4 regions of the Glaciimonas sp. GNP009 genome follow, and region 3 is predicted to be linked to each of the others. Evidence: predicted binding sites of a transcription regulator. Region 3 holds the regulator's gene; each other region holds the start of a gene.

Evidence for each region. The regulator LexA, encoded in region 3, represses DNA repair genes until DNA is damaged. The targets are predictions, from matches to a motif close to ACTGTATNNNNATACAGT.
Region 1: a site for LexA is predicted at 1,650-1,667, ahead of ruvA (Holliday junction branch migration protein RuvA). Genes of this name have one in related genera too.
Region 2: a site for LexA is predicted at 1,879-1,896, ahead of ACXX82_RS00960 (LexA family protein). Genes of this name have one in related genera too.
Region 4: a site for LexA is predicted at 1,995-2,012, ahead of ACXX82_RS17050 (LexA family protein). Genes of this name have one in related genera too.

Annotation. Positions count from the first base shown of each region.
Region 1 covers NZ_JBTGUV010000004.1:1,537,494-1,541,667, forward strand. Annotated here, with positions in the region: gene ruvB (Holliday junction branch migration DNA helicase RuvB) at 1-896, opposite strand, end outside; gene ruvA (Holliday junction branch migration protein RuvA) at 1,026-1,604, opposite strand; rRNA gene rrf (5S ribosomal RNA) at 2,443-2,555, opposite strand; rRNA gene ACXX82_RS07740 (23S ribosomal RNA) at 2,734-4,174, opposite strand, start outside.
Region 2 covers NZ_JBTGUV010000002.1:12,126-16,299, forward strand. Annotated here, with positions in the region: gene ACXX82_RS00955 (DUF932 domain-containing protein) at 556-1,383, opposite strand; gene ACXX82_RS00960 (LexA family protein) at 1,904-2,329, shown strand; gene ACXX82_RS00965 (Y-family DNA polymerase) at 2,336-3,607, shown strand; gene ACXX82_RS00970 (SOS response-associated peptidase) at 3,651-4,174, shown strand, end outside.
Region 3 covers NZ_JBTGUV010000004.1:4,781,110-4,785,283, forward strand. Annotated here, with positions in the region: gene ACXX82_RS22005 (inositol monophosphatase family protein) at 1-192, opposite strand, end outside; gene ACXX82_RS22010 (RNA methyltransferase) at 525-1,304, shown strand; gene lexA (transcriptional repressor LexA) at 1,524-2,198, opposite strand; gene rpsF (30S ribosomal protein S6) at 2,474-2,866, shown strand; gene priB (primosomal replication protein N) at 2,919-3,233, shown strand; gene rpsR (30S ribosomal protein S18) at 3,255-3,539, shown strand; gene rplI (50S ribosomal protein L9) at 3,566-4,018, shown strand; gene ACXX82_RS22040 (replicative DNA helicase) at 4,144-4,174, shown strand, end outside.
Region 4 covers NZ_JBTGUV010000004.1:3,678,633-3,682,806, forward strand. Annotated here, with positions in the region: gene ACXX82_RS17040 (RibD family protein) at 1-341, shown strand, start outside; gene ACXX82_RS17045 (BrnA antitoxin family protein) at 1,201-1,479, opposite strand; gene ACXX82_RS17050 (LexA family protein) at 2,028-2,501, shown strand; gene ACXX82_RS17055 (Y-family DNA polymerase) at 2,504-3,799, shown strand; gene ACXX82_RS17060 (SOS response-associated peptidase) at 3,900-4,174, opposite strand, start outside.

The DNA of each region.
Region 1 (4,174 bases), 3.2 Mb from region 3:
TCGCCTATTGCTGCGGCCAAATTATCAAGACCAACCGGGCCACCACCAAATTTAAAGAGCACAGCTTCGAGCAATTTACGATCCATTACATCGAATCCGACTGGATCAACATCTAGCATAACTAACGCGGCATCGGCGATGGCTTTAGTTATTTCACCATTTCCCTTTACCTCGGCATAGTCTCGAACACGTCTTAAAAGTCGATTGGCGATACGTGGCGTACCACGGCTGCGCTTAGCAATTTCAAACGCGCCATCCCCGACTATTGGCGCGTTGAGTAAAGCCGAACTGCGCGTAACAATTCTGGTTAATTCTTCCGGCGTATAAAATTCCAATCTGGCAACGATGCCAAAACGATCCCGCAGCGGATTTGTTAACATTCCCGCACGAGTCGTCGCACCAACCAACGTAAAAGGTTGCAAGTCGAGCCGGACGGAGCGTGCGGCTGGACCTTCTCCGATCATAATATCTATTTGATAATCCTCAAGAGCAGGATAAAGAATTTCCTCTACGACCGGTGAAAGCCGATGAATTTCGTCAATAAAAAGAACATCATTTGCTTCGAGATTCGTCAATAACGCAGCTAAATCTCCCGCTCGCTCAAGGACCGGACCTGATGTTTGGCGTAAATTAACACCCATTTCACGGGCGATGATGTGGGCTAGAGTAGTTTTTCCCAGCCCTGGAGGTCCAAACAGCAAGGTATGATCCAATGCCTCTTTACGTTGGCGAGCAGCAGTAATAAAAATTTCCAACTGCTCACGAATTTTTTGCTGCCCTACATATTCATCTAAATGCTTTGGTCGCAGCGCACGTTCAATTGCCTCTTCGTTTGGAGAGGCCGGAGTGGCCGCGATAATTCGCTGCTCGGTAAAGTCGTCGGTTTGAATGCTCATGATCGAATTGTAGCCGGACTGAAAGGTTTAGATGTCGTAGTTTAGATAAGCTTGCTACGGCCATATCTGAATGAGGGAAAATTTGATACTCATCGGCTTATTGCGAAAATTAGCATTAATAAAATAACATTACAATTTGGATAACGCCTTCAGTGCCAATTTAATACCGTCGGATACTGTAATGTCCTCTGGTATTTGCTTTAAAGCTAGCGATGCCTCTTTATCGGAATAACCTAACGCAACCAACGCATTCAAAATATCACCCGTCACAACGTTAACGGGGTGTCCTCCGACCGCGCCAATATCAGCACCTAGTTTTCCTTTTAACTCCAGCAATAAACGTTCTGCAGTTTTTTTGCCAATGCCAGGAACCTTGGTCAAGCGTCCCGCCTCTTGCAACGTGATCGCCTGTGCTAAGTCGTGAACTGACATTCCAGACAAAATTGAGAGCGCCATACGCGCACCTACTCCACTAATTTTGATTAGTTGTTTGAAAACGTTGCGCTCTTCCGCGGTGCCGAATCCAAACAGTACATGCGCATCTTCTCGTATGGCCAAATGTGTCAATAAGACGACCCTTTCTCCAATTACGGGAAGATTGTAAAAGGTGCTCATGGGTACTCCTACTTCATAGCCGACGCCATTGCAATCAACTATTAATTGCGGCGGATTTTTCTCAAGTAAAATCCCGGAGAGACGACCTATCATCTTAGTAGCACCTTAGTCTTAATTTATACGAAATCATACAGGACAACTGGTTAAAAACCCAGTAGTTGTCTGTTTGTTGTTTTGCTTAGTAGCGTATTTTGGATATAGATATTCTAGGCATTGCTATTTAACTGGATGACGTCATTGCTCATGCGGTTCACACGTTGGCGAAAATATGCTGTCTCTTAATGCTCTCGTAAATTTTTTTTACATAAACGATGCCTCCACAGGATCGTCGGGCGCTAAGTAACTTATAAGGCATTATTATCAGGGTAGATTATTGTGCGCAAAGTTGTCTTTCGGGATTTCCAAGAAAAATGCATGACAATTTCGCGATGTTAACTTACAAATCAAACCAGAATGACGAGACATTGATCGATTGGGTTTAAAGAATGATCGTAAAGTAAAGTTTGGTGAAGGCAGGCTTGATCAAAGGGCGGTGACAGATATCTTTCCAAACACGGCGGGAGGCAATTATTTTGGTGTAGTGGGATGTGACTTAATGGCTTATGGCCCAGTGATTACCGGTTGGTGGCTATAGTTTTTATAAAAAAATCGTTACCACTATAAATAGGACGAGATTGCTTACCTAAGTATCTCAAGATTGGGAGAGCGTGGCGAAATGTGAGGCTGTAGGGTTGAGTTTGACTGTTGGCACTGAGGGAATTTGTCTTGCAGACTACATCTTATCGGCGCGCGGGGTGATGATGCGTAGTTAATGTTGGTGTGTGTTGGGTGTTGGGTGTTGGGTGTTGGGTGTTGGGTGTTGTCATTGCATAAATCGTTTCTGCAAAGCAAAAACCCTCCCCGATTACTCGGAGAGGGTTTTCTAATAAGAGCCTGACGATGACCTACTTTCACACTGGTTGCAGCACTATCATCGGCGCAAAGTCGTTTCACGGTCCTGTTCGGGATGGGAAGGGGTGGTACCAACTCGCTATGGTCATCAGGCATAAACTGTAGTGTCGTGTGTTCCCAATGGGGCAACAAACAACGCAATCTAGAAGAAGTAAAGTTTTGTATTACTGCAGTGCAGTGACAAGGGTGTGTCACCGCACTGCTGGGTATGATTGCACTTTTCAGGCAAACACATATCTCATTAGCTTAATCTATAACCTGCTAAGGTTATAGGGACAAGCCTCACGGGCAATTAGTACTGGTTAGCTTAACGTATTACTACGCTTCCACACCCAGCCTATCAACGTCCTGGTCTCGAACGACCCTTTAGGGGAATCTAGTTCCCGGGAAATATCATCTCAAGGCAAGTTTCCCGCTTAGATGCTTTCAGCGGTTATCTCTTCCGAACTTAGCTACCCGGCAATGCCACTGGCGTGACAACCGGTACACCAGAGGTTCGTCCACTCCGGTCCTCTCGTACTAGGAGCAGCCCCCTTCAAATTTCCAACGCCCACGGCAGATAGGGACCAAACTGTCTCACGACGTTTTAAACCCAGCTCACGTACCACTTTAAATGGCGAACAGCCATACCCTTGGGACCGGCTACAGCCCCAGGATGTGATGAGCCGACATCGAGGTGCCAAACTCCCCCGTCGATATGAACTCTTGGGAGGAATCAGCCTGTTATCCCCAGAGTACCTTTTATCCGTTGAGCGATGGCCCTTCCATACAGAACCACCGGATCACTATGTCCTACTTTCGTACCTGCTCGACTTGTCAGTCTCGCAGTTAAGCACGCTTATGCCATTGCACTAACAGCACGATGTCCGACCGTACCTAGCGTACCTTCGAACTCCTCCGTTACACTTTGGGAGGAGACCGCCCCAGTCAAACTGCCTACCATGCACTGTCCCCGATCCGGATAACGGACCAAGGTTAGAATCTCAAACAAACCAGGGTGGTATTTCAAGGTTGGCTCCACGCAAACTAGCGTTCACGCTTCAAAGCCTCCCACCTATCCTACACAGATTGGTTCAAAATTCAATGCAAAGCTACAGTAAAGGTTCATGGGGTCTTTCCGTCTAGCCGCGGGTAGATTGCATCATCACAAACATTTCAACTTCGCTGAGTCTCGGGAGGAGACAGTGTGGCCATCGTTACTCCATTCGTGCAGGTCGGAACTTACCCGACAAGGAATTTCGCTACCTTAGGACCGTTATAGTTACGGCCGCCGTTTACTGGGACTTCAATCAAGAGCTTGCACCCCATCATTTAATCTTCCAGCACCGGGCAGGAGTCACACCATATACGTCCACTTTCGTGTTTGCATAGTGCTGTGTTTTTATTAAACAGTCGCAGCCACCTTTTTATTGCAGCCCTTTCACCCTTCTGGCGCGAGCCAGTCAAGCTACCGGGGCGTACCTTATCCCGAAGTTACGGTACAAATTTGCCGAGTTCCTTCTCCCGAGTTCTCTCAAGCGCCTTAGAATACTCATCTCGCCCACCTGTGTCGGTTTGCGGTACGGTCTCGTGTGACTGAAGCTTAGAGGCTTTTCTTGGAACCACTTCCGATTGCTTCATGAATAAATTCACTCGTCTCAACCCCTTGAATTACGCTGCCGGATTTGCCTAACAGCCTTCTCTGAGCCAAAAACCGACTATTCCAACAGTCG
Region 2 (4,174 bases), on a different contig from region 3:
CAAAATTCTTTTTTAATACGAACGAATCGACCGAAATGATCTGTAAACATCTCTATCTCTTTAGTAGTTCATGGGTGAGCTGTATCATCGCCAAAGGGGTCGTGGGTGACCTGCATTATCACCAAAGGGGTCGTGGGTGACCTGCATTATCACCAAAGGGGTCATGGGTGACCTGCATTATCACCAAAGGGGTCGTGGGTGACCTGCATTATCACCAAAGGGGTCATGGGTGACCTGCATTATCACCAAAGGGGTCGTGGGTGACCTGCATTATCACCAAAGGGGTCATGGGTGACCTGCATTATCACCAAAGGGGTCGTGGGTGACCTGCATTATCACCAAAGGGGTCATGGGTGACCTGCATTATCACCAAAGGGGTCATGGGTGACCTGCATATAAGTCCCTACCTCATCGCCTTTCTAAAACACCGGGGCTTGTAGTACCAGGGCGCCCCCGTAGGGTTTCCAGACTCATCCGCTCCATCAAGTCATTTTTTCGTCATGACGAAATTTGACTTGTAAAATGAGGCGGCGAAATCCGCCTCGTTTAAATTTCTTAGCCTTTAATTTTGCGCATTTCTTCCGCGAGAACCCATAAGGCGCGATTGAGTTTGATGTTTTGGTCAATCCCTTTTACTTCGCGTGTCGTACTGACTTGGCCGGTAGCGCTGCGACCACGCAAACCACCTCTAACCAAGTTTTCTTGAACGCAATTAAAAGTTGTCCACAAATCATCAGAACGGTCTTCCATCCGTTTTGGGCGCAGAATTTGATTTTCGGTGATAGGTGCCGGTGTCAATTCAGTATCGTATTTCAAAGACAATGCAGCGCGGGCGAATGCTGCTTGCTCTCCCTCGTTGAGCGTTAAGGATTTCATCCCGTCTTTTTGGCCGTTGACCAGATCGAAATCGTCCAGGACACGAAAAGCGCCTTCGATCACGTTGTCAACGATGTTGCCTTTATGACGAATGCGGATATCACTTAATATGTCGCCGCAAACCATGCCATTCGAGCAAACGAAGCGGAAAACACCGGACAGCATTTGATACGACGATGATCCATCATGGCTATTCAGCAAAATGATTTCGTTGGCTTCCTTGCCGTCGATCTGGCTTGCATGGCGCAAGCGGATCATGTGTTTTGTATGGTCGCGCTTCGCATCGTCACGAGTGCGCGTTTGGCAAACCATGAACGGGCTAAAGCCTTCTTTACGCAAGCCGCGCAGCACGTCGCTTGTCGGAATGTAGGTGTAACGATCTGACCGGCTGGCGTGTTTTTCTTCCGCGAAAATCGAAGGGGCAACTGCTGTAATTTGCTCGTCTGACAGTGGGGAATTCGAGCGCAAAACGTGTTGGTTACGGCCAAATCGGGAAGATAATTGCATGATATTTCCTTTAAGAGATTGTCGGGTTAAGGTCAATCAGCACTGAATTAACCATGTACCTATTATATGTTTTGTATATAGTTTTGTATATAGTTTTACCGATGAATTGTTTTAATCAACTACAACTTATCTATATACAAAACTAATTACAATGGTGCTCTGAAATTTGTTTTCCGTAGTAGTGAATTTGGGCGCTTGGCGCTTGCCTTTGACTTGGATTTGCGCAAGGGATATGGAGGGCTGCGAAGCAGTCCACGCGGAGCGGGGATGAGCGAATAGCGAACCCGGAGAAGCCCGGTCGCCGCATAGCGGCGATGCGCCCGATTGCATCTGCACTATGCGAAATAAACTTGGGGACGATTGATATGGAAAATCGTAGAAAATGCCATCACAAGTTAAATAGGTATTAATTTTTTGCTATTTTTACGCACTGCTGGGCTCCTATCGTCGTCAATATATTATTGACGCTTGCCGGATTCATATAAGGGCTCTTATACTGTGTTTTTATACAGCATAAATTATGAATATCCCCCTCCCTCTCTCGTCTTTTCCGTTGCTGCTGACGTTGTTCGATGGGCCCGTTTACGCTGGTTTTCCGTCGCCAGCCTCTGACTATGCGCAACGCCGGATCAATCTAAATGAACATCTGCTTATGAATGAGCAGGCATCATTCCTTTTTCGCGTTCGTGGAGACTCCATGTTAGGTATCGGCATCTATGATGATGACACCTTGATTGTTGATCGCTCGATCACGCCCGCACATAACCACATTGTTCTTGCCATCGTTGATGAAGAATTTACCGTAAAACGTTTGTTTCAGCGTGGTCAGCTTGTGAGGCTATTGGCCGAGAACCCGGCTTTTCCCCCGATTATGCTAAAGGAAGGTCAAGAGCTGCGCATTTGGGGCGTGGTGACATTCAATCTGCACAAACTCTTGAATGTGTGAGTCAGTATGCAGAGCGCGCCTCGCAGCATTGCACTAATTGATTGCAACAATTTTTACGTCAGTTGTGAGCGAATCTTTCGACCGGATCTTTTGACTAGGCCTGTCATCGTGCTTTCCAACAATGACGGCTGTGCCGTCTCCAGGAGCAACGAGGCAAAGGCGCTGGGCGTAAAAATGGGCGTACCTGTGTTCAAAATCCGCGATCTGGTGCGCGAGCAAGGAATTGAAGTGTTTTCCTCTAACTATGTGCTGTATGCCGATATGAGTAATCGAGTTATGTCGATACTCAGTCAATTCTCCCCGATGCAGGAGGTGTACAGCATCGATGAATCATTCCTGGAGTTGACTGGCTTCACCGACATCCAGGATCGTTCGAGAGCGATGAGGAAGCGCGTCTATCGTGACACCGGGATTCCGGTTTGTGTCGGCATCGGGTCATCAAAAACACTGGCTAAGTTGTCCAATTTTGTGGCGAAGCGGCACCCGCGATCAAATGGGGTGTTCAACATCAATTTGCTTTGCCAGCGCCAAGTCAACAGCGTTCTCAAAAATATCCCGGTCGAAGAAATTTGGGGAATCGGTCGTAGGTTGACGACGGCTCTGAACGGCATGGGTATTGAAAGTGTCTTGCAATTGCGAGATGCAGACGTGGCCAGCATGCGCAATCGTTTTGGTGTAGTGATGGAAAAGACGGTCCGGGAACTGCGCGGTGACGCCTGCATCGAGCTGGAAGAGGTAGCTCCAGCGAAACAGCAAATCATCAATAGTCGGTCGTTTGGTCAGGCAGTGACAGAGATGGAGGCTCTTCAGGACGCCCTCGCCCACTTTGTTAGCAACGCGGCCAAGAAGCTACGCGATCAGAATTCCATTGCCGCCATGATGCAGGTATTCATCATGACGGACAGATTCAGGGAAGACCGGCCGCAATACTGCCCAAGCGTTACCATCCCTCTCACAACGCCGACCGCGAACAGCATGTCGTTGCAAAGCTGGGCGCTAGTCGGTCTGAAATCGATCTACAAGCCAGGCTTTTACTACAAGAAGGCTGGCGTTATCTTGAGCGAAATTTGTGATTCTTCGATCTACCAAGGCGACTTGTTTGCGGCCGAGATCGAGCATCCTGCTCTCATGCAAACACTGGATGCGATCAACACCAGGTATGGCAAGGGAACTCTGAAACTCAGTCAGGACGGCTCAAGGCAATCATGGAAGATGCGTCAGGAAAAAAAATCGCCAGAATACACAACTAATTGGGAAGAATTGCCGATCTGTGGATAGTATTTAAACTGCATCGTAAGCAAATTTCAGGAAAGTCATCATTATGTGTGTGAACTATTTGCCGGTATCCCGTCAGGTGCTCGAAACAACTTTTGAATCACCAGTACAGGGCGAATTCGACTGGAAAACAGAGACCTGGAAAGATTATCCTGCCCCTATCATCATCGGGCAAGACGGGCGAAGAAAAGCAGTTTGCGGGGTGTATGGCATGGTTCCTAAAACCAAATTACCCCTTGGCGTAAAACCATACAGCACGATGAATGCGCGGGTGGAGACGGTTGGAGCCTTACGCAGCTACGCAAAATACTGGCGCGAATGCCGGTTGTGCCTGGTGCCGATGACAGGTTTTTTTGAACCCAACTATGAATCCGGTGCGCCCGTTCGCTGGTGTATAGGAATGGCTGACGAGTCACCGTTTGTGGTCGCAGGTTTGTATCGAACCTGGGCCGAACTGGACGGCACTGAATCTTTTTCTTTCACTCAGCTCACGATCAATGCCGACGATCATCCATTAATGCGGCGATTCCACAAACCTGGCGATGAAAAGCGTTCACTCGTTATTGTGCC
Region 3 (4,174 bases):
TATGGCGTGGTCTGGATAGGCGTTCTTCAAAATGTCAATAATTGCCGCTTCGGCATTTTTATCAACTTCAGTGACAAAATCGTTATGTGCTTTTTTTTCTACCTGAAGCAGGTCGAGATCGAAGGAGGCGCGCGAAATGACTGCGGCACCACGACGGGCGGCCTTGATGGCCGTATTGAGCATAGGATGCATATCTGGATTCGGTTCCGTTAAAATGGCGGCACTGTGCCTAATGGGAACAGAACCAACCTATATTATTAATAATGAGCGATGCAGGCCGTCTTGACGGTAACAAGGGCCTGACGGGCTATGCGGAATCGGCTGAAAAATGATCTGGTCAGGTCATGTTTCATCAGTTTCTCGACCAATAGCTGGCTATCGGTGCTGCGAATCTGGCAAAATCTGTCCTCGTTCAGTGCATTTTTCACTTTGATCCGGTCAGACCGACAGGCTCCCGGCTAATACTCCAAGACACTAAACATCAGCGTTTCCTGAAAATTAACCTGCGAATGACGCTATTTTAAATGAACCTGACAAAAACCAACACGTCTCTTTTCAATCGCCTACGCTTTGTACTGGTTGATACCAGTAGTCCCGGCAATGTTGGCGCAGCTGCACGTGCTATTAAAACAATGGGATTTTCCGAGCTGGTCCTGGTGAATCCCCGCTATCCGGACGTTTTACAGCGTGATGAGGCAATTGCATTAGCAAGCGGTGCGCAAGATATTCTATCGTCAGCCAGAATCGTCGAGACTGTCGAACAGGCCTTGATCGGGTGCAATTATGCAGCTGCGCTAAGTGCGCGCCTCCGCGAGTTTTCTCCACCTGTGATGGCACCAAGAGCGGTGGCGGCGCAACTAGCGACAGATAAAACCCTGACTGGGGCAATATTATTTGGAAGCGAGCGCTATGGTTTGCCGAATGAAATCGTCGAGAAATGTAATGTATTAATTAACATTCCGGCGAATCCCGATTATTCCTCCTTAAATTTATCGCAAGCGGTGCAAGTATTAGCTTATGAGTTTCGGGTCGCGGCTAGCGCTGAACAACCGCCTGGCGAGAGTGAGTCAAGTGACGAGATCGGATTTCACGGCGATACCGCTAATCTGATTGAGATTGAAGGTATGTTTGCCCATTTGGAAAAAGCACTGATTGAAATCGATTTTCTCGATCCGGCACATCCGAAAAAATTGATGCCACGCCTGAAGCGTTTGTTTGCACGCGCAGGGTTGGAAACTGAAGAGGTGAATATTTTGCGCGGTATCGCTAATCAGATTTTGACTAAGCGGCGGCGTCTTGATTGATGGAGAAATTTTTTCCGGGTGTTAAAAATTATTGCTTCAAAAGTAATTAAGGAATTTTTGAGTAGTTTTGATTAACGCTAAGAGATGCCGCTTTTCATCCTGAGAGGGGCTTTCAAATGCGCTATTTAGGTTAATTAGCTTACGTCTTCATTAAAAAGTGCGCCTTGATACGCTTGCAATTATCAGCTCTGATCGAGCCGATAATTGCATTTTTAAGGATTAGCCCCAGTTCCGCATTAATCCCACCACTAAGCCTTCTAACGCAAAGTCATCTTGATCTTCGCTGACAATGATCGGTTCAAATTCTGGATTTTCTGGTAGTAGTTGTATCGAAGAGCCAGTTTTTTTGTATCGCTTGACGGTGACGTCATCGCCCAGTCGTGCTACGACTATTTGACCGTTTCTCGCTGATTCCGTTTTTTTGACAGCTAGTAGATCCCCATCAAGAATACCGGCATCACGCATAGACATGCCGCGTACCTTCAGCAAGTAATCCGGTTTATCGCTAAAAAAGGTAGGATCAATGTTGTATCGTGCCTGAACGTGTTCCTGTGCCAGGATTGGTGATCCGGCAGCCACGCGTCCCACCAATGGAAGATTGAGTTGCATTAATGCAGGATGGGGTAAGGTAAATTGCTGCCCGATGTCATCATTATTGCGCTTACTAGTCGGGCTAGGGCCTTTTGCAAGAAGCCGTATTCCGCGAGACGTCCCCGGAGAAATTTCGATGGCGCCTTTGCGTGCAAGCGCCTGCAAATGCTCTTCAGCTGCATTGGCTGAGCGAAATCCTAACTCGGATGCGATTTCAGCGCGAGTCGGAGGGAAACCCGTGTTCTCAATAGCATCCCTGATGAGATCAAGTATTTGTTGTTGGCGTGCAGTTAATTTGATCATATTGATAGCGGTTGTCGAATAAGGGCTGGTGCGAGAATATGGCGTTCATGCTGCGATTTATGCTACCGGCGAACTGTGTATATAAACAGTCTGTATTTTTGTACAGTATTCAGTTGAATGCAAGTAAATTTGACAATCTATTTGTCTGTATGACGATCATGTGTATTGAGCATTGAGTTTTGAAGGATTTCACTGTATAGTTATCGACTTTCCTCTTCCCACACTCGTCTTGACGCCGGGGTGGGCTATTTTCAACAGTCCAAAAAGGAGCTTACATGCGTCATTATGAAATCGTGTTTATCGTCCATCCGGATCAAAGCGAGCAAGTGCCTGCAATGATCGAACGCTATAAGGGTATTGTCACTACACGTGGCGGTATCGTTCATCGCGTTGAAGATTGGGGTCGCCGTCAATTGGCTTACCTGATCCAAAAATTGGCAAAAGCACACTATGTTTGCTTGAACATCGAATGCGACAGCGAAACACTGACCGAAATCGAAACTGGCTTTAAGTTCAATGATGCTGTTTTGCGTCACCTGACGGTCAAGCTGAAAAAAGCTGAAACTGGCCCATCGCCAATGATGAAGGCTGTGCAAAAGGAAGATGCTGCTAAAAGCCATCGTACTGAAGCACCAGCTGCGCCAGCATCAGCCCCGGCAGCCGCCTAATTTTGCCGATTAACTTGCATTCATTGCGTCACCATTTTCCAAATAGACCGGAGTGAATCAACTCAACAACGCGCTTCAATTGGTTGCCGAAATCGCAGAGCGCGAAGTATTGCGTTATACGCCAGCGGGTATCCCGATCGTTTCAGCAATATTGCTGAGTCGTTCGTCACCACATGAAGCGGGTATCCAACGTCAGGTTGAGTTCGAAATTGCCGCTCTTGCCATAGGCGAGATATCGGGGCGATTCAATCAGACGGTATTGGGTGGTCAGTACTGGTTCACAGGATTTTTGGCACGCAAGAGTCGCAACGGTAAAAGTCTGGTATTTCACATCACTGAATTTGCTGCAGCTGAAACTGCGGCCTAATTATTTATACAGGAGCCTCAAATGGCATTCGGTAAAAAGTTCGATAAAAGCAAACTGAAAAACAAGCGTCAACAACAAAACCCGCTGTTCAAGCGTAAAAAGTTTTGTCGTTTCACAGCAGCACACGTTGCTAGCGTTGATTACAAAGACGTCGATACGTTGAAAGATTTTGTTCAGGAAAATGGCAAAATTATGCCAGCACGCCTGACAGGTACTAAGGCAATTTACCAACGTCAAGTTGACACCGCGATCAAACGCGCGCGTTTCCTTGCGTTGTTGCCTTACACCGATCTGCACAACGTTTAATTGACGACTTGAAATAGGAGAAAAACATGCAAATTATTCTGTTAGAAAAAGTCGTTAATGTCGGCAATCTTGGTGAAGTCGTTCGTGTAAAAGATGGTTATGCACGTAACTTTCTAATTCCACAACGTCTTGCTCGCCGTGCTACAACTTCAGCAATTGCTGAATTTGAAGTTAAACGCGCAGAGTTGGAAAAAACTGCAGCTGCTAAATTGGCAGCCGCCCAAGCGCAAGGCGAAAAATTGAACGGTTTGACCGTGAAGATTTCGCAAAAATCAGGTGTTGATGGCCGTTTGTTCGGTTCTGTTACCAATGCTGATATCGCTGAAGCGTTGACCAAGCAAGGTTTTGCTGTTGAAAAATCGCAAGTGCGTTTGCCAGTCGGTCCTTTGAAGATCGTTGGCGACCACGCCGTTGCTGTATCTTTGCACACTGACGTCCTGGTTGATGTGACTGTTGCTGTGATCGGCGAGCACGCTTAATTTGATTGAGTGCGCTACGAGTATTTGTTGAAATGTTAAAAAGCCGGGTTCTCCCGGCTTTTTTATTGTCCTTTTTTTGGTTTACTGCAACAGAGCTAAACTTGTAAGCAGGTATAATTCGCGCCATGCCACCTTCAGATCCACAGTTAGATTCAC
Region 4 (4,174 bases), 1.1 Mb from region 3:
CGGATGATTATTTGGCCTATCTGAAATCCATCAACGTGTCTTATATTTTTGGTGGCAAGACAGAAATTGATCTGGCCCATGTCATTGCAACCCTTGCAAATGAACTTGGCACTAAGCGTCTTATCGTCGAAGGCGGACCCGCGGTGAGCGGGTCATTTGTAAACGCAGGGCTTGTCGATGAGGTCAGTGTTCTTATCTTGCCGCTGATTGATGGACGTGGTGAGCATCCCGCATCGTTTGAGATCGCCAAAGATGTCTGGTCGCAGCCAACTTACCTTACATTAGAGTCGGCAGATATCCAAGAAGGCGGCGGTGTGTGGTTGCGCTACAAGAAGCAGTGATGTCCCAAAAAAATAGCATTTTTGGGATTTTAATACGTGCATCCCTCAATTTTGATGCGCAGTATAGAAAGTGTCTGCAAATCGGCAGCATCGCTGAACCAGCAGTAAGCCTGGACCTTAGCTAAGGTATGGCCAAAACACACCAGATCCACCGGATCAAATGAACGGCGCACTGCGGGATACCGGTCAGAGTTGCTATTTCTTAATGGAAAACCTGGCGGGTTACTCCTGGCGTGTTGTGTACCAAATCAACATCCTCCAGGGCTTGCCTCAATTGAGGTCAATCTGCAAACAATACGAAAGCCAGAAGTCATTGAATTCGCAGCAATTACGCCTGTTTTAGCTGCGGTTTGCTTGTATTTTGCTTCGGTAATGCGCGAAGTAAAGTTGATACATCCTTCAAATTCGAGGTAATACCGCTAAATTGTAAAATTAGGCGGGGATCCGCAAGATGCCTGGTTCACATCCGCTTTTCACTTATCCAAGCGATAGTGCGTCGAAGGTGCGCCCGGCATTCCGAGGTGTGAGTACCCAAATTCGGGCGTCGCATAAAGTTGTTGACCCCGCCGCATGTGCAACTTTGTACGCCCCTTGTCAGTGCCTGTGTATGTCCGTTTTAACTCGTTTAACCTTATACCTATCGAACGCCCATAAAAAAAGCGCGTAAGTCTTTGAAATCAAAGACTTACGCGCTATGTTCTTGGCGGAGAAAGGGGGATTCGAATATACCCAATCACCTTACTCTATAACGCTCTTTTAAAAACGCTGTCCAGATGCTGTCAATTCCCTATTTTGATGAATGTTTTTAGAGAGGGGACTCGAATCCCCGGTTAGAAATACCATCTATGGCGACTGCTCACTATTGATGCGCCTGGAGCCACTCACGCAATGCGCCATTCATTCTGGTTTGCCAGCCATCGCCTTCACGCTTAAACGCGTCGACAATATCAGTATCTAAGCGCATTGTTATTTGTTCTTTCGTGCCGCTCCCTAAAGGACGACCGCGTCCTCGCACAGGTTTGAGTTCCGATAATTGCGCGTCATTCAAAGGTAGGTTATCTAGATCTGTCAATGCGGCCGCGGTGATTGCAGCATCTTCTTCCGCTGTCGGATAAATAATTTTACGTTTGTTCATCATAGAATTTCACCTCTCGCAAATTTGCCTTTCTAAGGCTGATCATTCGGCGGCCTTCAGGCCGATCTACAAATGCCGCACTATAAGTTTGACCGTTTAATTCTGCTAAACAGCATTGACAATTGACGCGGTTCGCCGTAATTATTTCGCCTATCTGCCCATATTAATGCAATTTCCCAGTCTAATTTTTCCGCATCTGCCAGTGAGACCCCGTGTTTGCCTACATTTACAACATCTTTAATAGCGTCAAATGTTATTTCCATCGTTTAATTGTAGTTACGAACGTAATTCAAATCAAGTAATATTTGTAGCTACATTTAATAACGAGGGAGTTTGAACCTGTCACTTTATGGGCCCAGGTGCATCAAACTGCGTCACGCTGATGTAGGCAGAATTCTTCCATGCCCCACGCTGAGCGGGATTCTGGCGATGCAGCAGGGTGCGTTAACTCAAGTGCATCTAAAGAAGCCCGCAGGCGTGGTGGGTAGTGCGCGGCGGCGGTCAAAGGTGATAATATAGCTGTATATTCATACAGTATAATTAAATGCCCCATGAGCCCCCTCGACTGCACGCAAGCGTGCGCACCAGTTAGCCTCGCGCAATATGCCCTTGCGGCGGCCATCGCCCCCGAGGCTTGCCCTGTTCCGTTGTTTCTTATTAAGATACCTGCAGGTTTCCCATCCCCCGCGGCCGACTACGTGGAGGAAGGTCTCGATCTCAACACATACCTCGTGAAGCATAAAGCGGCGTCGTTTTACTTCACAGTTGAGGGCGATAGCATGACTGGCGCGGGCATTCTCGCTGGCGACCGGGTATTGGTGGACCGCTCGATTGAACCTAAGCACGGCCATATTGTTGTGGCGGTCATAAGTAACGAATTCACCTTGAAACGCCTTTATCGCCGCCGTGGAGTAGTTGAACTGCGTCCAGAGAATCCAGCCTATAAGGTCATTGTCGTTAGTGACGACGATGATTTACAAATATGGGGCGTGGTTGCAGGGGTCGTTCGGAAGTTTGCTGTCTGATCATGGGCGCACCGCATTCCCAGTTATTCGCCCTGGTCGATGTCAACAATTTCTATGTCAGTTGTGAGCGCGTTTTTAATCCCCGGTTGGAAGGCAAACCGGTTGTCGTCTTATCGAATAATGATGGTTGTGCGGTGGCGCGCTCAAATGAAGTGAAGGCGCTCGGTGTCAAGATGGCCGCGCCGTGGTTTCAATTGCAGGATTTGGCACGCAAGCATGGCATCATTGCACTATCATCGAACTACACGCTTTATGCCGACATGAGCAACCGCGTCATGACCATTTTGCGCGACTACAGTCCTGATGTTGAAGTGTATTCCATCGACGAGTCATTCTTAAGTCTCAATGGTATGGCCGGTCATTGGCCGACATTGACCGACATGGGCCAGACCATACGGCATCACGTTAAGCAGTGGACAGGCCTGCCCGTCTGCGTCGGGATTGGTCCTTCCAAAACATTATCCAAGATGGCCAACCATATCGCCAAGAAACAAACGCCATTCAATAGCGTATGTGATCTGGCGGGTATGCACAGCGATGATGTTAACGAAGTCCTTAGTCACATTGATGTCGGTGAAGTGTGGGGAGTCGGTCGTAAGATAAGCGATAGGCTGCGTAACATGCACATCGACACAGTGCAAAAATTACGAACGACCTCCCCAAAAGTCCTGCGCGACCAATTCGGTGTCGTGATGGAACGTACCTGCAATGAACTACGTGGCATCTCTTGCATGGCGCTAGAAGAAGTTTCGCCGCCTCGCAAACAGATTGTCTCGTCCCGTTCCTTTGGTGCAACCGTGATGACGATCAAGGAATTGGAAGAAGCCATATCGATGTACATGGCGCGAGCTTCCGAAAAGCTTCGCGGACAGAAATCCGTGTGTGGAGCGATTCACGTTTTTGTGGAGACCGACCGTTTTCGCTTGGATGACGCTCAATACAACAATGGCATTACCATCCCGTTACCGGATTCGTCAGATGATGTGCGCACACTCACCGGCTTCGCGCTCAACGGATTGAAGCGCATCTTTCGTGATGGTTATAAATACAAAAAAGCGGGTGTAGTCCTGATGGACCTTTATTCTGGAAACATCAAACAGGGAAACTTGTTTGATGCTTCCCACACCGTAAAGCATTCCCCTGCGGTCATGATTGCGCTCGATGCGCTAAATGCACAATACGGCCGAGATACTGTGCAACTCGGTTCTGCCGGAGGTCTCGGGCGCTGGGCGGCGCGGTTTGACAATAAAACCCCTAGGTACACGACTGACTGGGGAGAGCTGCCAAAATTAAAATGAAGGACGACTTTTCACCAAAGCTTGTCCACCATTAGATTTGGTCGGTGGGGAGTGCCCCATCTTTCTGGACGTGCGCGCAGGAGCGTTGCACGCCGCTTATTCACGACGAAATCCGCTCAATCATAGACGGATCACTCCTCCCGGCTCGATTAACCTCCGTCGACACCATGAACCACTCAAAGCTATCTGGGCCGAGCGCGCGGAGTCGGGCGATCCGTTCCGCCTGTTCTTCTGGCAAACCGTTGTCCATCCACAGCAAAGCATCCTTAGCCGCCAACACAACCGGACGCCGGTCGTGTACGTCGACCAATCCGCCTTCGGCTGCAGCGGTAACGATCACAAAACCCGAACCTTCCTGTAATTCTCGGTCCGGTC